Regions from separate parts of the Lysinibacillus sp. FSL M8-0134 genome, predicted to be linked through region 1. Evidence: predicted binding sites of a transcription regulator. Region 1 holds the regulator's gene; the other holds the start of a gene.
The links. Region 1 encodes LexA, which represses DNA repair genes until DNA is damaged. Its sites were predicted from a motif close to CGAACATATGTTCG; they were not measured.
Positions count from the first base shown of each region.

Region 2: a site for LexA is predicted at 4,685-4,698, ahead of MKY49_RS12520 (YolD-like family protein). Genes of this name have one in related genera too.

Region 1 is NZ_JBBPAJ010000001.1:1,207,686-1,216,539, reverse strand. Features, by position in the region: gene MKY49_RS05885 (response regulator transcription factor) at 1-443, shown strand, start outside; gene MKY49_RS05880 (hypothetical protein) at 633-971, shown strand; gene tkt (transketolase) at 1,013-3,007, opposite strand; gene MKY49_RS05870 (DUF896 domain-containing protein) at 3,134-3,367, opposite strand; gene MKY49_RS05865 (GNAT family N-acetyltransferase) at 3,553-4,083, shown strand; gene MKY49_RS05860 (DJ-1/PfpI family protein) at 4,080-4,619, shown strand; gene MKY49_RS05855 (helix-turn-helix transcriptional regulator) at 4,710-4,901, shown strand; gene def (peptide deformylase) at 4,894-5,466, shown strand; gene MKY49_RS05845 (YneB family resolvase-like protein) at 5,507-6,172, opposite strand; gene yneA (cell division suppressor protein YneA) at 6,169-6,483, opposite strand; gene lexA (transcriptional repressor LexA) at 6,650-7,267, shown strand; gene MKY49_RS05830 (gamma-glutamyl-gamma-aminobutyrate hydrolase family protein) at 7,377-8,099, opposite strand; gene MKY49_RS05825 (prepilin peptidase) at 8,132-8,854, opposite strand, start outside.
Region 2 is NZ_JBBPAJ010000001.1:2,438,850-2,447,703, forward strand. Features, by position in the region: gene MKY49_RS12485 (SPFH domain-containing protein) at 1-323, opposite strand, end outside; gene MKY49_RS12490 (DUF423 domain-containing protein) at 488-862, opposite strand; gene MKY49_RS12495 (acyl-CoA thioesterase) at 874-1,299, opposite strand; gene MKY49_RS12500 (ATP-dependent DNA ligase) at 1,598-2,494, opposite strand; gene MKY49_RS12505 (NUDIX hydrolase) at 2,859-3,476, shown strand; gene MKY49_RS12510 (aconitate hydratase) at 3,678-4,043, opposite strand; gene MKY49_RS12515 (YolD-like family protein) at 4,057-4,374, opposite strand; gene MKY49_RS12520 (YolD-like family protein) at 4,391-4,666, opposite strand; gene MKY49_RS12525 (YpjP family protein) at 4,923-5,657, shown strand; gene MKY49_RS12530 (hypothetical protein) at 5,654-6,190, shown strand; gene MKY49_RS12535 (peptidoglycan recognition protein family protein) at 6,291-7,007, opposite strand; partial or broken gene MKY49_RS12540 (helix-turn-helix domain-containing protein) at 7,045-7,287, shown strand; gene MKY49_RS12545 (hypothetical protein) at 7,290-7,604, opposite strand; gene MKY49_RS12550 (hypothetical protein) at 8,046-8,606, opposite strand.

The DNA of each region.
Region 1 (8,854 bases):
AGGCAACAGCAGAAATTTTAGCGGCATGGCCTGAGGCAAAAATTATGATGGTCACTAGTTTTTTAGATGATGATAAAGTCTATCCTGCCTTAGAGGCTGGGGCAGTGAGTTATATTCTAAAAACATCAAATGCAAAACAAATTGCCGATGCTATCCGTAAAACAATAGGTGGCGAAACGGTATTAGAGCCAGAGGTAACATCCAAAATGATGCACCGTATGCGTCACGGTAATAATACGCCCCTTTACGAGCAACTTACTGACCGTGAAATGGAAGTATTATTGCTGATGGCACAGGGCAAAGCCAATCAGGAAATCGCCGACGAGCTATATATCGCCTTAAAAACGGTAAAGACGCATGTAAGCAATATTTTGGCTAAGCTAGAAGTGCAAGATCGCACACAAGCTGTTGTCTACGCCTTTCAAAATGGGCTCGCTAAATAGCCTCCTACATAAAAAGACTGCATGTTAGCATGCAGTTTTTTATACTTTTAGAGGTACTTTGGTAGATCACTTACATGATGACGTGCACCAATTACATCATATACTACTCACTCTTCTTTTTACCCCACTCACAAATTGAACCTTTTTTTATAGATACGTTAATATTTGTAAAAAGGGGGCCTTTCTTTTATGGATCATCGTTTTACCTATCATAACTTTGTCACAAACAATGTGTTTTCCTTACTTGATCCTATCTTTCTCGTGATTTTTCTGTTCTCTATTTTGCTACTCATTATGGTTTGCATCAAAAAAACACCCATTTGGTTATGTGCTATTTTTGCCAGCTTAACCGTCATCGTTTCTGGTCAGCTTCTTTGGTTTTCTGCCATTATCGTAGATGAATTAGGAATTGGTGGTAGTACAAAGGATTTTATCCTTTTCATGGGTATTCTAGTCACTCAATTCTTGGCTTTATACATTACGGTACTAAAAAGCTATAAAAAAGAAAAGAACCGCAACACTCATTAGAGAAAGAAGCTCACTGAGTGTTGCGGTATTCATTGTTTCTTTTATAATGCTTTTACTTTTGCTACGACATTTTCTACCGTGAAGCCGTATTTTTCCATTACTACTTCACCTGGTGCTGATGCGCCAAATTTATCGATAGCAAGCACATCACCTTCAAAGCCAGTATACTTATGCCAGCCGAATGATGCACCCATTTCAATCGCAAGACGTTTTGTCACAGCTTTTGGTAGAACAGATTCTTTGTAAGCTGCATCTTGTTTTTCAAAGCGATCCATAGATGGCATTGAAACAACAGCTACATCCATTCCTTCAGCTTTTAATGCTTTTTGTGCTTCAACAGCAAGTGAAACCTCTGAGCCTGTTGCGATTAAAATCGCATCTGCAACTTCTTTTGTAGCAGGAGACACTGTATAAGCACCTTTTGTCACACCTTCACGTACTGTTTCAATAGAAGCGTCAAGTACTGGTAAGTTTTGACGAGATAATACTAAAACTGTTGGTGTTTTTTCAGAAGCTACTGCAAGTTCCCAAGCGACTGCTGATTCGTTTGCATCTGCAGGACGAATAACAGATAGATTTGGCATTGCACGTAATGATGCAAGGTGTTCGATTGGTTCATGAGTTGGACCATCTTCCCCTACTGCAATTGAGTCATGTGTAAATACATATGTTACAGGAAGACCCATTAATGCAGATAGGCGCACTGCTGGACGAACGTAATCTGAGAACACGAAGAACGTACCACCAAATACATTTAAACCACCGTGAAGTGCCATACCGTTCATAGCAGCACCCATTGCAAATTCACGAACACCGAACCAGATGTTGCGACCTGCATAATCGTCTGCTGAGAAGTCACCAGCGCCCTTCATTGTTGTTTTATTAGAGCCGGCAAGGTCAGCTGAACCCCCAAAGAAAGATGGTGTTTTCTTTGCGATGGCATTGATCGCATCACCAGATGAAGAACGCGTTGCTACTGATTTACCTGCCTCATATACTGGTAATTCAGAAGCAAAATCCTCTGGTAATTCACCATTCATTGCTTTTTCAAATTGAGCTGCTAACTCTGGGAATTCTTCTTTATATGCTGCAAATTTAGCATTCCAAGCTTCCTCTGGTTGTGCTCCTTGCACTTCAGCAGCAGCAGTAAATGTATCATATACTTCTGCAGGAATCTTGAACGGTTCGTGAGCCCACTCATAGGCAGCTTTCGTTAAAACAACTTCATCTGTACCTAGTGGTGCACCGTGAGAATCTGCTTTACCAGATTTATTTGGAGAACCAAAACCAATAACCGTTTTTACTTCAATTAATGTTGGTTTGCCAGTTGATTTTTTCGCTTCTTCAATGGCAGCATTAATCGCATCAACATCTGTACCATCTGCTACTTTTAAGTAATTCCAACCATAAGATTCAAAACGTTTTTGCACGTTTTCTGAGAATGACTTTTCTAAGTCACCATCCAAAGAAATATCATTAGAATCGTAAAGCACGATTAATTTTTCAAGTTTTAAGTGGCCTGCTAATGAAATAGCTTCAGCAGCTACACCTTCCATTAAGTCACCATCACCACATAGTGCAAATGTGTAGTGGTCAACGATGTCATGACCTGGTTTATTGTAAGTAGCCGCTAAATGACGCTCAGCCATTGCCATACCAACAGTCATAGCAATCCCTTGACCAAGAGGACCAGTTGTTGCCTCTACACCTACTGTATGACCGTATTCAGGATGTCCTGGTGTTAATGAATCCCATTGGCGGAAATTTTGAATTTCTTCCATTGGTAAACCATAGCCTCCAAGATGAAGTAAGCTGTATAGAAGCATTGAACCATGACCAGCTGACAGTACAAAACGATCACGGTTATACCATTTTGGATTGGCTGGATTATGGCGTAATTGTTTTGTCCATAGCGTATAAGCCATTGGCGCTGCCCCCATCGGTAAACCTGGGTGACCAGAATTTGCTTTTTCAATAGCGTCGATTGACAAAGTTCGGATAGCATTAATTGCTAATAGATCCGCATGTTGAGTCATTATATTGTGACATCCTTTCTCGTCCTATATATTGTTCTTTTACAGTTTAGTCAACATTGCTGTAGAAAACAATGCTTTTGTTATACTATTTGGTTTTTCATACATACTTTATTGAATTGTGTCACATTAATTTAGAAATTTATTTTTTTTCGCTTGTCTAACCTTCTCTGGTGTGACATCATTACCTTCTACATCCACCACTTTTACATTTTCAATCGTATCGCGCATTGTTGCTCGGAACGTATCTAAGTACTCCTTACGAAGCGCTGTTCGCTCCTTTGCCTCTTCCTCTGTTAATTGTCCACTTTTTGCTTTGGCAGAAAGTTCATTAATTCGATTAATTTTTTCTTTTGATAACATTGTTACACACCTTTCAATACCTATCTTAAAGACTTCAGTATGCAAAGTATAGCATGGTTTCCCTTAAAATGCAGTTATACCAACCCTTAATAACACCTCTTTGCTATTATTCACATGACTTCCAGATGTTAGAGGTGTATAACTATAGTAAAAGGGAAAAATTGATAGATATTGGGGGAATGAACGTGAATATTACAACTCAACGATTACTTATCAGAAATTTTGAAGCAAAAGATTTTCCTGCTATTTATAGCTATTTGTCAGATAAAACGGTGATGCATTACATGCCTGAAGGCGTTTTCGATGAAGAACAGGTACGAAAATTTATAATAGAAAACAGTGATGTACAAGCCAAACATTTTGCCATTGTTTTAAGAGAGCAACAATTGGTGATCGGTCATATTGTTTTTCACCGATACTTTGGTGAACATACCTATGAAATCGGATGGGTTTTAAATCCTCTTTATCAGAACCGTGGGTTTGCTTCTGAAGCGGCGCGTGCTGTTTTAGATTATGGCTTCACCGAAATGAAGCTTCATAGAATAATTGCAACATGTCAGCCCGAAAATATCGCTTCATATAGGGTCATGGAAAAGATAGGTATGCGACGTGAAGGTTTTTTTAAAAAATGTATACCGCATGGTGAAGATTGGTGGGATGAATTTTATTACGCCATTTTGCAGGAAGAGTGGACGAACAAAGGAGAGTGTGAATGAAGAAAACGGCTGTATTATTATACCCTCAATTTAGTGAATATGAATTAAGCGTGGCCTTGTCTATATTAATGCAAGGTGGCAAACCTATCATCACCCTAGGTTTAAACAATGAACCAATACGCGGGGAATCGGGTTTATGCTGTGTAGTGGATTCTCTAATAAGCGAGGCGAACTTAGCTGATATTGATAGTCTTGTATTGCCAGGATGCGTGGACATATCTTGCCTACAACAAGAACAGGAAATATTCGATTTTATACGTGCAATCCACGATAAAGAAGGCATTATCGCAAGTATCTCTAGCTCCCCCTATTTATTAGCAAAGGCTGGAATTTTAGCAAACAAACAATACACGGTTGGTTTGCCTTTAGATGGAATAAGACAGTTAGGGATTTTTGATCTACGACATTATTCTGACGAACTCTTTGTGCAAGACGGCCATATCATTACAGCACGTGGTAGAGCCTTTATTCAATTCGGTATTAATTTAGGGAAAGCGCTAAATCTAAATTTTAATGCCAACTGGTATGAAAAATAAAACACTCCACATGTCTAATTCCTTGGACATCTCTTGTAGATTTTCGCTATAATAATGTCTAATACTTCGGACAAAAATGGAGGAGTAAATCTGAAGAATATTATCAAAGTTTTGAGAAAAAGATTAGGAATAACACAAGCTGCTCTTGCTAAGGAATGCGGGGTTGTCAGACAAACAATCAATTGTATTGAAAATGATAAGTACGATCCGACGCTTGAGTTAGCTTTTAAAATTGCTAAAGTCCTCAATAGTCGTATTGATGAGGTGTTTATCTATGAATAGATTTCATCCTAATTATATGATTACTATGAAAGATTTCGTAAAAGAGGACTCCGTATTATTACGAAAACAAACACAAGAAGTGACAATCCCTGTGACAAAAGAAGACCAACATACATTATTATCAATGCTGCAATATTTAAAAAATAGCCAAGATCCAAATCTAGCAAAAAAATATAAGCTTCGACCTGGAAGTGGACTATCAGCTAACCAAATTGGCGTAGATAAACGAATGTTTGCTATATTTTTTGATGACTATGAAATGATGTTGATCAACCCTAAAATAATCAGTCATTCTGTAAATATGATTTATTTACCAGAGGGAGAAGGGTGTTTATCTGTTAATCGACCAGTCCATGGTTTTGTGCCAAGATATGAACGTGTTAAGGTTAAAGGTTATAACATTAATGGACAAGAAATCATCGTGCAGTTACAGGGCTATGGTGCAATTGTTGTCCAACATGAAATCGACCATCTAAACGGCATTATGTTTTATGATCGAATTAATAAAGAACACCCTTTTAAACTACCTACTAACGTAAGCATAGAAAGCTTATCTTCCTATTAATAGCGAAGTACAGAAGATAAAAAAAGATTAGCAGGCTATATCATTTTCCTGCTAATCTTTCTTGATGTTCTTGAAATCTGCGATGGACAGTCGCTTTACTAACTTCAAAACCTAACCCTCTAAGCGTTATAGAAATTTCTTCAAAGGTAAATCCACGTTTACGCAGCTTGACAATTTCATCTACAGGTAGTTCCTTACGCTCCTGACCATGCGGGTTACCTCGATTCGATAAATTATTTTCAGGACGGTAGCCATTCTCTACAGCACGGCGCATACCTCTACGTATTTTAGCATTATGTATTCTACGCTGGTATTCCTCTACTATCGCTAAAATCTCAAGCAGCATCGTGTCCATTTCGTTTAGTTGCACCGGTCCTGCATCACGCATAGAGAAAACATCTGTTGCTGATTTTTGTAACAAATGCAACACAGCCATCCTTGCATTTCCACGTCCTAAACGTGTTTCATCTTGTACAAAAAGGGCGTTAATCCCCTTTTCTTTAATGAAATCAAGCATTTCAAGTAAGCCCTCACGTTCTACATCGTAGCCGCTGTGCTTATCCTTAAAAACGCCCTTCACCTCATAACCTTGCTCTTTTGCATAGCGCAGTAACTCTTCTTGTTGTCGCTCTAAAGACGAGCTTTGTGTTTCCTTTTCAGTACTTACACGGCAATAGACAACAGCCGACAGTTGATTATTGATCATTGTTCGTTTCTCGCAATTTCAATGGTATTGATGGGATCGGCCTGATTACTCACTACAGGAATGACTAGAGATTTTCCTGCCACAATTTTAATATCCGCTAGCTCATTTTCTGTTTTCACAAGCTTAATCCAATCTTCAGTACTCATTTTACCACGGTATTGCTCTGCTAACGACCATAAGCTATCCCCGTGTTCGATTTGAATTTCAGCGTAACTAACGTGTCCTGGATCAGTAATGTAAAGATATCCTGCAAATAGTAGACAAACTCCCATCAAGATTGAAATATGTGTGTTTTTCTTTAACCATGTCATGTTCATAACCCCTTTTGTAGAATGTTTGTTCGGAATGTATGTTCTCATAATAAAGCGAACAAACGTTTTTGTCAAACACTTTTCGAACCTATGTTTGCATACGTGTTCGCATTCTGTTATACTATCAAATAAGAAGAATGATATTAGAAAAAAGAGGTGAGCACTCATGAAAAAAGTTTCAAAAAGACAAGAGGATATTTTAGCTTTTATTAAAGAAGAGGTACGAGCTAAGGGCTATCCACCATCAGTACGAGAAATCGGGGAAGCAGTTGGACTTGCTTCAAGTTCCACTGTTCATGGTCATCTAGCTCGATTAGAACAAAAAGGCTTTATTCGTCGAGATCCAACAAAGCCACGTGCGATTGAAATTCTAGAGCCTGAAGAATCCATTCAAAAGCAACAAGTAATTCATGTTCCACTTGTTGGTAAGGTTACAGCCGGTTCTCCTATTACAGCTATTGAAAACATTGAAGAGTATTTCCCGCTACCAGATACGTATGGCACAAGTGAAGATCAATTGTTCATGCTTGAAATTATGGGGGAATCAATGATTGAAGCAGGAATTTTAGATGGGGACTTAGTCATTGTGAAGCAAAAGGCAACAGCCAATAACGGTGATATTGTTGTAGCTATGACAGCTGAGGATGAAGCCACTGTAAAACGTTTTTTCAAAGAAAAAAACCATTTCCGTTTACAGCCTGAAAATTCATCCATGGAGCCAATTATTGTCGATCAAGTTTCTATTTTAGGACAAGTTGTTGGTCTCTACCGTCGTGTGCATTAATTACGAAAATAGGTATCGAGGATTATATGTTCCTTATGAGCATGTATCCTCTTTTTTACGCAAAAAAAGAATCCACATACTAGCATTGGATTCTTTACTCTATGCCCTTCTAAGCTTCTTTTTTGAACTTTAAGCTAGCCTCTACAAATGCTGAAAATAATTTTTTAGCGTTCTCTTCTCCTGCTTTGGCCATTTCCTCAGGATGCCACTGAACTGCCAAGCAAAATGGTAAATCTTCATGAACTACTGCTTCGATAATACCATCGCTTGATTTCGCTGCTACTTTTAATTTCTCTGCTAGAACATTCACAGCCTGATGATGAAACGAATTTACAGCAACTTTCTCTTGTTCTAAAATAGTTGCTAATAAATTATCTGCAATAATCTGTACATAATGAGTAGCTACAGCTCGACCTGATTGCTGTGCATGTTTAAGCAACTTCGTACTAAAATGGTCACTATCAATGTCCTGATATAAAGTACCACCTAATGCGACATTTAAAATTTGGATTCCACGACAAATACCGAAAATAGGCATTTTTCGTATAAAAGCAGCTTCAATTAAAGCTAGTTCAACTGTATCCCTCGCTGGATGAATTTTCCCTAGCTTTGGTGATGGCTCTGCTCCGAATAGAAATGGATGCACATCATAGCCACCCGATAACAATAAACCATCTGTAAGAGCTAAAATTTGAGCCGCATCCTCCTCAACACCTAAAGGAATAATAAGCGGAATTCCTCCCGCCTCAATAATACTTTGACTGTAAGCAGCATTTAAATGAGCGGATAAATCATCCTCCACAAAGGCTGTAATGCCAATAACCGGTTTCACTTGCTTCCCTCCATATACTTGAAGATTGACAATTACCAAAAACCTAAATACCAATTGATTAATGAATCACCATAAAAATAAACAATGATCGCTGCTAAGGCGATAGACGGACCAAAGGGGAAGGGTGTTTTTCTTCCTTGCTTACGCTTGAACAAAATGATAACCCCCACAATCATACCGATAACTGCCGCCAGAAATAGTGTTAACAGTGTATTGATTGTGCCAAGAACGAGTCCAATTAAAAAGAATAATTTAATATCTCCTCCACCCATGCCACCATTCGATATAACCGCAATAACATATAGTATGCCAAAACCAACGACAGCACCCACAAGACAATCCCACCATGGTGTTAATGGCGATAGTACCCGACCTACAACGAGGAATGGTAAAAAGAATATAAGCACCCTATCTGGGATGAGCATATAGGCTAAATCCGAAACAATAATAATAACGAACAAGGAGATAAATAAAAGCGCTACAATAAATTCTATGCCCCAACCTAGCCGCCAATAAGCAAAGGCAAACAAAACACCTGTCCATATTTCTATTGCTGGGTATATCCAACAAATTGTATAGCCACAGGTTCGACATTTCCCCCCTAAAAACACATAAGACAATACTGGTACTAAATCAATCATCTTTAATTGTCTATTACATTTGGTACAATGTGAGGGAGGATGGACAATCGATTCCTTCTGTGGGACGCGTAAACCTACCACATTATAAAAAGAGCCAAAGACAAGCCCAAATAA
Region 2 (8,854 bases), 1.2 Mb from region 1:
TCCATTATTCCCTGTGATAAGTCTGTGCCATACATAATCGAAGGTTCTGTTGATGTGTCATAGACATATTCCCCTGCTTCTGAAGAAAATTCTACAACTTTCCCCTGCTCTACAATCATCATACACTGCCCTTCATTGATAGCAATAATCGAACCATTGCTTATAATATTGTCATTCCCTTTATTTGATCCACGTTTCGAAGTACGCTTCATTCCTTTTGTTACAAGGATATCTGCGGATAATGCCTCACAATAAAAATATTCACGCCATTGATCCTCTAAAACACCTGTTAATGCGCCAACCCCAGCTTTTAATAAACCCATATTATTCCCACCTTCAACTTGATATTTAACTTATTTTATCATCTACAAACACTATGTAATACGCATTATCGGACAAATTGTTTCATTTATCGTATGAAAGAGTAAAAAAACGAGAAGCTCCTATGATATGAATCATAAAGAACTATCCCGTTTCATTACATCTTTTAAGCCAATGCTGCTACCGCAACAAGCACCCAAGCTACGATAAATAACATCCCACCAATAGGTGTAATCGCACCAAGTTTTTTCACACCTGTCACTGCTAGCACATATAAGCTACCAGAGAAGAAAATAATCCCTGTAAACATAAGATATCCAGCCAAAGAAAGCAGGCTAGTACTTCCTAAAAGAGACTCACTAGATAGAATCCCTAGCCCAATAATCCCTAAAGCATGGTACATATGATATTGCACAGCCGTTTCCCAAATGGCAGCATAATGAGGTGATGCAAATTTATCCTTCAGTGCATGTGCACCAAAAGCACCTAAAACAACACCTAGACACGCTAAAATCGCGCCTAACGCTAAAAACATTTCCATTCGTTGCTCTCCTATTTTGCCTCAACAGCAATTTCTTTATATTTGGCATCCCAAGCAGGATCAATTTTACTTAATGATACCGGACGCAATGTATCCTTATGCGCTAGAATATGTACGGATTGAGCAGTGGCTGCTACCGTGCCATCCTCATGTAAAATTTCATAGCCATAGGTTGTACGTAAACGGTCATGCTTTTCCACCCAAGTGCGCACAGTTGCCACCTGTCCATAATGCATCGCTGCCTTATATGAAATAGATAAATCCATTACTGGTGATACATAGCCATCTTTTTCTAAAGCGGCATACTCAAAGCCCGCATCACTTACAAGCTGTGTGCGTCCAATCTCCATCCAAATGATGTAGTTTGCATGGTACACCACACCCATTTGGTCGGTCTCTGCATACCTTATTTCAATCTGTTTCTCACTCACAAACATTTTCTTCACCTCGTCCTACATTATAGCGTAAAAATGTTGATTTGGTGGGGTTTTTGCTCTGAGGAAATTAGAACGGTGAAAAATAGAGCGTTGCTTTTCTTGGTATTTAAAATAAATATCGATTTTTCTAATATAAATTTTTATTCCATATAAACTCATATAAACACTTTTAAATGGGGTACTATCTGGGGTACTGTGGGGTACCACTTTTTGAATAATTAAATAAACGTGCACGAGCAGTTACAATACAGCACCTACAAAAATAACCAGGTACTCATTCGAGCGCCTGGTTATCAGTTTATTGCTTCTGGAACTTTATCAAAATCAAACCTTTAAACGATACGATTCTTAAGGACCCTGATGCAGTTTTCTCTAAATACTGAACTTTGCAGCACAGTCTAGGTTCCAACCACATCATATCTCGTTCTACTTTGGTAACGATTTGTTTAGCTATTTCTCTAAATGCAGTTTTTTCCCCTGGCTTGAATCCAAATTCTAAATTTGCGAGTGGTTTATACTTACCATTGCTTAACTGTTTACCAACCAGCATAGTAAATGGATTTTCTTTATAACCTAAGATTACTGCATCTGTGATTTTAAAGTGTTTATATTTTAACCAATCATACGATCTATGATTAGTTTTGTATGTTGAATTGCTTCGTTTTCCTACAATACCTTCCATGCCTTTGTCTTTTGTTAGCTGAAAGATATTATTGCCATTACCTGCTACAGAAGGTGTGATAAGCAGGCTATTAGAGGGTTCAATTATTGATGAAAGGATTTCTTTGCGTTCCACTAATGGCTTGTTTGTATATGTTTTATCCGTTGCCAGTACATCAAAAGCAACAAAAGTTACTGGATGGGTTAAAGTAGCCTGTTCAATCTTGCTTGTGTTTGTTAGTCGACCCCGAAAAGCGAAGTCATCAAACACAGATACACCATTCTTTAACACTACTCCCTCACAATCAATGATTGCTGTATGTGACTGAATTGAACGTCCAACTTCTTGAAGTTCCGGAAACTTAGCTGTCACATTGTTACCATGTCGAGTAAAAGCCTCAATCCGTTTGCCTTGCTTGTGTAAAAGGATGCGCCAGCCATCCCATTTTATATCGTAAATCCAATCAGGATTATCATTAATTTCTTCATTGTTACCCATGTGAAGTAACATTGGTTTAATTGGAGTAAATAACATTACCTATCCCTCCTTAACCTACATTATCTCATGTCAGTGAAAGCAAGAATACATGTAAATCAAGGTACTGATGGTAACCATTTAGATTCGTTCACTGAGAGATAATATCTTTATCTAAAATTTTTGCGATGACTTCTATACTACTACTCTTCCTTAGACTTTTTTAAATGGTGTTTATTCAACAAACGGGCCATATTGTTGAATAACACTAAATAAGAATACTTTAATTATTTAAGTTAATATTTAATTATATTTGTGAAGGATTCTACTTAAACTAACGAGCAGGTTAGTTAAGTTGGGAATGTTTAATTTTAAATAAAAACAAGGTAAAATTAGATAAAAATAAGTAGGCGGTGAATAATGAATGGAACCTAAATGGTTAGAATGGGCAAAACAACTTCAATCCATTGCACAGGCCGGACTAACCTATTCTAAAGATGTTTATGATGTAGAAAGATTTGAGTTGATTAGAAATATTAGTGTTCAAATTTTGGAAAATCATACAACTATAGACAATACAACTATAAAAGAACTATTTGCAAATGAAACTGGGTATGCAACGCCAAAAGTTGATATTAGAGCTGTTGTATTTAGAAATGATAAAATATTAATGGTGAGAGAAACAAAGGATAGGGAATGGTCGTTACCTGGAGGATGGGGTGATATAGGTTTATCACCAAGTGAAGTTGCAGTCAAGGAAGTAAAAGAAGAGTCAGGATTTGATGTAAAACCGATAAAATTATTAGCCTTATTCGACAAAAAATGCCATCCTCATCCACCTTCTCCATATCACGTCTATAAAATGTTTATCCAATGTGAAATCATTGGCGGTCAACCGAAAGAAAGTATTGAAACAGATGCCGTAGAATTTTTCGCCGAAAATGAATTACCACAATTATCGATGGCAAGAAATACAGAATCACAAATTCAACTTGCATTTAAACATTTGTATAATCAGCAAGAACCTGTATATTTTGATTGATAGTTAAGATTAATGGCTCCCAAGTTATTCAACTAACTGGTGTCTTAGTTTAATAACAATCTTCCACAATCGGGCGCGATTGTGGAATAAACCTAGATTTAAAGACTTTATTTTTTAGTGTAAAGAAATAACTTATTTCAAAAAACACAACTATATTTTAACCCCGTCCTTGCTTAGAACGGGGTTATGCTTGTTTGAAAATTAAATAGTATTTGTACTGTCACTTATCTCCTTTAAGTACTGAAAAATAAGATTTTCAACTTGGGTTTTTAGCGCTTGTTTTGCGTACCGTAGCACTACATCTTCTCCAGGATTTTTCACCACAACATCGCTAAAATATTGGTCTATATGAATCCACTTCACTACCTCTATTTTTTGTTTGGCTAGCATTCGCTTCTTGTTGTAATAATCAGGCCTAATAACTTTTAATAGAACATCAACTATTTCGATATAGACCTTGGACATCTTTAGATTCCCTAGTTTATCGTAGTCATTTTGTAAAGATTTTACTGCCATATCCAATAGGATATATTCATGTACATTTCTACGCTCATCAGGCTTAATCATCTGTATCTACCAATTATGCTTTTTGTATCTTCTCAAATTGAATACGTTTTATTGATAAATCAGCATCTAAAAGTAGTTCTTTCCTATACAAGTCTGTTCCTGTTATTTTTCCTATTTCATCATGTAGCTTGTTATGGTCCCATAGTGTTAATTTGATTAGTTTCCTCATTTTAAAAGCGCGTTGGGTTGTTTGCTCGATTTCTTCAAGTTCCCATTCAGCCAACTCTCGCTTTTTATCGTAAAATTGCTCTCTTTTCCACTCCTTTATCAACTTTAGATGCTCTGGTAGCATCATTGATGTCCATTTCATATTCCCACGATCATGTAGCATCACAAATCACTCTCCACTAATATTCAGTATCTGAAATACTTAAAATATCTAAGAAATGTACTTTATGAATGTTGTAGTACTTATCTTTAATATGGATTAGTTTTGTGTTTGCATCCATTTTGGTGACTGTACCTTCTAGAGCTTCGTCGCGTTTATAGATGCTAAAGACTTTGTTTTGTTTTTCTTCTATAACTTCAGTTAATGCATTTACTATTTCCTCTAAATCAAATTCATCTCTTTCTGGGTGTTTAGGCTCCTTTTTCTTTTTTATTGCTTTTGTTTTAGCTGCCATTTTAAGCTCTCCTTAAACAGAACATTTGTTTGTATAATTGTAGAACAGATGTTTGTATTTTGACAAGATTAAATTTATGGAAATAGAAAACCCCTGCTACCGAAAATTTAGGTAAGAAAATAATTAGCCACAAAGAATATTGTTAATATTAGGAATTTTTCTTCTTTAAGGAAATTATTGAAAAATATTATTTAAAATGAGATGATTTCCTTAATATTCCGGAATATTAATAAAATTGAAATACAAGGAGTCAAAAATGAAAAAAATATTTAACAAATTATCTATAATAATAATATTTACATTAATTCTTCAATTAACTTTACCTTTAACTAGCACTGCCAACACTCAAAATGGGTTAGATTTAATTAGACAAGAAACAAATTTAACAGAAGATGATATACAATTAAGTTTAGATATTATTTCTGAACATAGCAGTTTATTTCTTGAAAATGCTGATATTACTGTCCTTAATTCATATGGTCTTGAAGATCAAAATATTGCATTACTAAAATATTTTTATGATATTAATTATCCATCGGTAACTTTAAATGCCTTTGCTGTTTCACAGAATGTAACTAACAATGATAACATTCAACCCCGTTTAGCAAATGTATTAATCAGAGTATTGATTAAAGATGCACTTAAAAAGAAAATGGGTGATAAAATAAAAAAAGAGATTGGTGAGGAAGTAAAAGATAAAATTGAGGATAAATGGATAGCTGCAGCTGAAAAAGAAATTGATAAACATGGCTATTCTAAATTCGTAGGACCAGAAGGTTCTGGGGCAAATGGAATTAGACAAGGTGAACACATTTTTGAAATTTACGGAAAAAATGGTAATTCTATTATGAGAGGACATGTAGGCCTTGAACAAAATAAAACTGTAACTAACTGGCACTACCACCTTAAATATGATGGTTTTGAATATCATCATGGACAAACACTTTTAAGACATAATAGCTTACCTGCATGGGGGACTCCGATTAAGTGAATGAACATGAAGAAGTTTTTATATTAAGCTATGGGTGTGATTTGGATCATAGTAATATTGATTATTTAGTAAAAGAACGGCTGTTACCTTTTTCTCATTGGACTAATAAGAAACGACCTAAGGGAACAGATATTTGTGTTAGATATGAGGTATTTGATATTAACCCAAAGAAACACAAACAACTCTATTACGGCCACAAATTTTATATTAATAAAATAAGATTAGAGGCTTTCATGTATTCACTCTCTAAACTTAAAGGAAATCATGTTTATGTTCACCCTAAGGTTAGAGGGCATGTTAATGTTTATATTGATGACCTAGAGTATACAGGCCGAGTATACCAAACATTAGTGAATGACCAAAAATTAATTTTTATAGACGAGGAATCTGAAAATAATTTCACTTTAAGAGAAAAATTGCCCAAACTACAAAAAGATTTACACTATCTAAAGATGCAAAGTAATATAGCTTTCGAAGAGAGAGATCGGTTAGTTACTAATTGGATAAATCGCATAATTAACGAAATAATTTAAAAAAGCAATAAAATTGTTCAAAGTCTATACTTTAATAGTTTACTGTAAATTGGACACACTAAGCCCAGGCTCAATTTAATGAGTACCTGGGCTTTTGCCATTAATTGCTACGTTGAGCAATGATAATTTCCAATCCTTTAAAATCACCACCAGTTAATGTCCCAGCATCGAATTTATCTAACCATGACTTATCAATTAACTTTTTATCCACGGCTTGTTTAATGTAATCACGTACCGCACCTTTTGTTGTTGAGTTAGTGAATTTCATAATATCCTCATCCTTTTCTGTTGGTTTTCCTATTTCCATCGGCTTCATTGTTTCTTCAATTCGTTTCAAGAAACTATTCCAGCGATTTTCTGCCAATATACGGTGCGGACAATATTTACCGTTCCAATCTTGATGCTTCTTAACTCGCTCAATGCCCCAACCAAATTGCTTTAATAGCTTAGAAATGTATTGAACTGCGTTTTCCTCTGCCACTCCATAGCGAACACCACCACTTTTGCTGTAACAAATTTCTACACCTATAGAAGTACGGTTGCTTTTCTTTAGTGCGTTCGGATCTTTGTCACCTCCACCATCACCACAATGCCAGGCACTTCGGTAAAATGGTATTGCCTGTATTACTTCTTTATCATCCACAGCAACATGATAAGACACCTGATTGTTGTTGTTAATCATGTATTCAATTTCCTTTGCTTCAGTAGCATCATTGGCTGTGTTGTGCACAGTTATAAATTGAGGCACAATGGTGTATGTTGCCTTAATTGAATACTTGCTTGCTGGCAAGAAGGTTTGTTTAAATGTGTAAGCCATTACTGCTCACCTTCTTTTTTAGCTGCCTTTAACAAAAAATTATATGAACGAGACAGGTACATCTTCAGTTGATACAGCTGCTCTCTTTAATATTTCATCTTCTGGCTTAATTCGGGGTTGGAAATTAAAGTTTGAAGTTGGTGGTTATGATGCTCTTGTTTCCAAGAAAAAGGGGCGTCCATCCATGAAAACAGACACAAAAAGAACAACGAAATCAATACCAGCTGAAGGGTCTGTTGAGGCGTTAACAGCACGTATTAAACAATTAGAAATGGAGAATGCCTAAATTAAGTTACCGTTTAAAACGTTTAACTTTTGATTACCTTCTGGTTGGAATAAAATATGTGCATATCCATCATTTCCATCATAGTAAAATTTGTAACGTTGTATAGGATATGTATTACTTGTTTGACTATTTAATTTGTAACCGTTTTTTAATTCAGGTGCATTATCATAAATGCTACTAGTAGTAATAGCTTGTACTTGAGCTTCAGCAGCTTGAGTATTAGAATTTAACTCTTGTGCAGACGCATCACTAGAAACTCCAGTGAAAATACCGATTGCTACAGCAGGGACAATAAATAAACTCTTCTTCATTAAAATTCCTCCTTTGATATGAATAATAAAATGTAAATTTTTATATATAATTGTAAAATATGCATTAATAACTATCGAAGGATAATGATAATTACAATTTTAAACCATTTTTAGTATAAAAAATAAAATCCATTATAATATCATGATATAAAAACCTTCATCTTTGTTCTGATGAAGGTTTAATTTATCTATGTTTTATTGTCGAGAGCTCTTTTCCGACTCGTGGTAGAGCGACACCACGTTATTTTGTAACGAATTGTGTTCTAGTTTTAGAGTGCATTTCCGTGCACTTTGTGGATGTAGTAAGTTTGACTGAAATGATGGAAAGTGGACGAAGTTCACATATAAACCACTCCTTTCAAAATTCGAAACTGTAAAAACAAAATTAATCTATAAATACAAAAAGCCACACCTTATTAGATGTGACTCGCAATAAAACCATTATGCTAATCTTAAAATGACAATAGATGCACTGATAACTTGTGTGCCCAAAGTAATGCTATTTAATAAAGTAACTGGGTTGACATTAATATTTCTTAATGTAAGAACATCTGATGCATTTAAAGTTGTTATTACTTGACCATTTTTCGTTGAGTTACCAGTAGAGTCTCCATAATTGGAACCAGCTATTTGGTTGTCGCCATTGAAAAGAGCAAATGCATTAGGGCCACCTCCAACATTCAACTCATAGGTAATAAGGTAAGTACCCGTTTGATTTATTATGATAGGTGCTGTTCCTGGTACATGTGTTACAAACCCTGCAGGTGTAATATTGCCATTTGTATTAAAAGTAACTTGGCCATTACTCGGGATAGTTAGTTGTAAAGTTGTATCATAAATATAAGCAGACCCTGGAAGCCCCATACCTACAGGTTGTTGTGGTACCTGTACTCCTTGATGGATATTTTTGTCATTACACCTTTCTTCGCAATCATCATGAATTCTGCTAATTCTTTTATTAGTTGGTTCCTTTTCACTTCTATTGAAACTGTCGAAACCCATTTTATCATCCTCCTTGTTTTATTACATTATTCAATGAAGGGACAAATGAAATAGACAATTTTACTAAACTTATATGTATTAATTAGCTTTTATTAACTAAATAAAAGACCACTATATTAAGTGATCTTTTTAACAAGGGAATGATTTATTTTTATACATATTATTCTTAACAAAACACGTAAGTTGGGGCATTGCCTTATCTCTTTAAAAATATGTGCCGGCCACGTATGTCTCGCTCCGAACAAGTT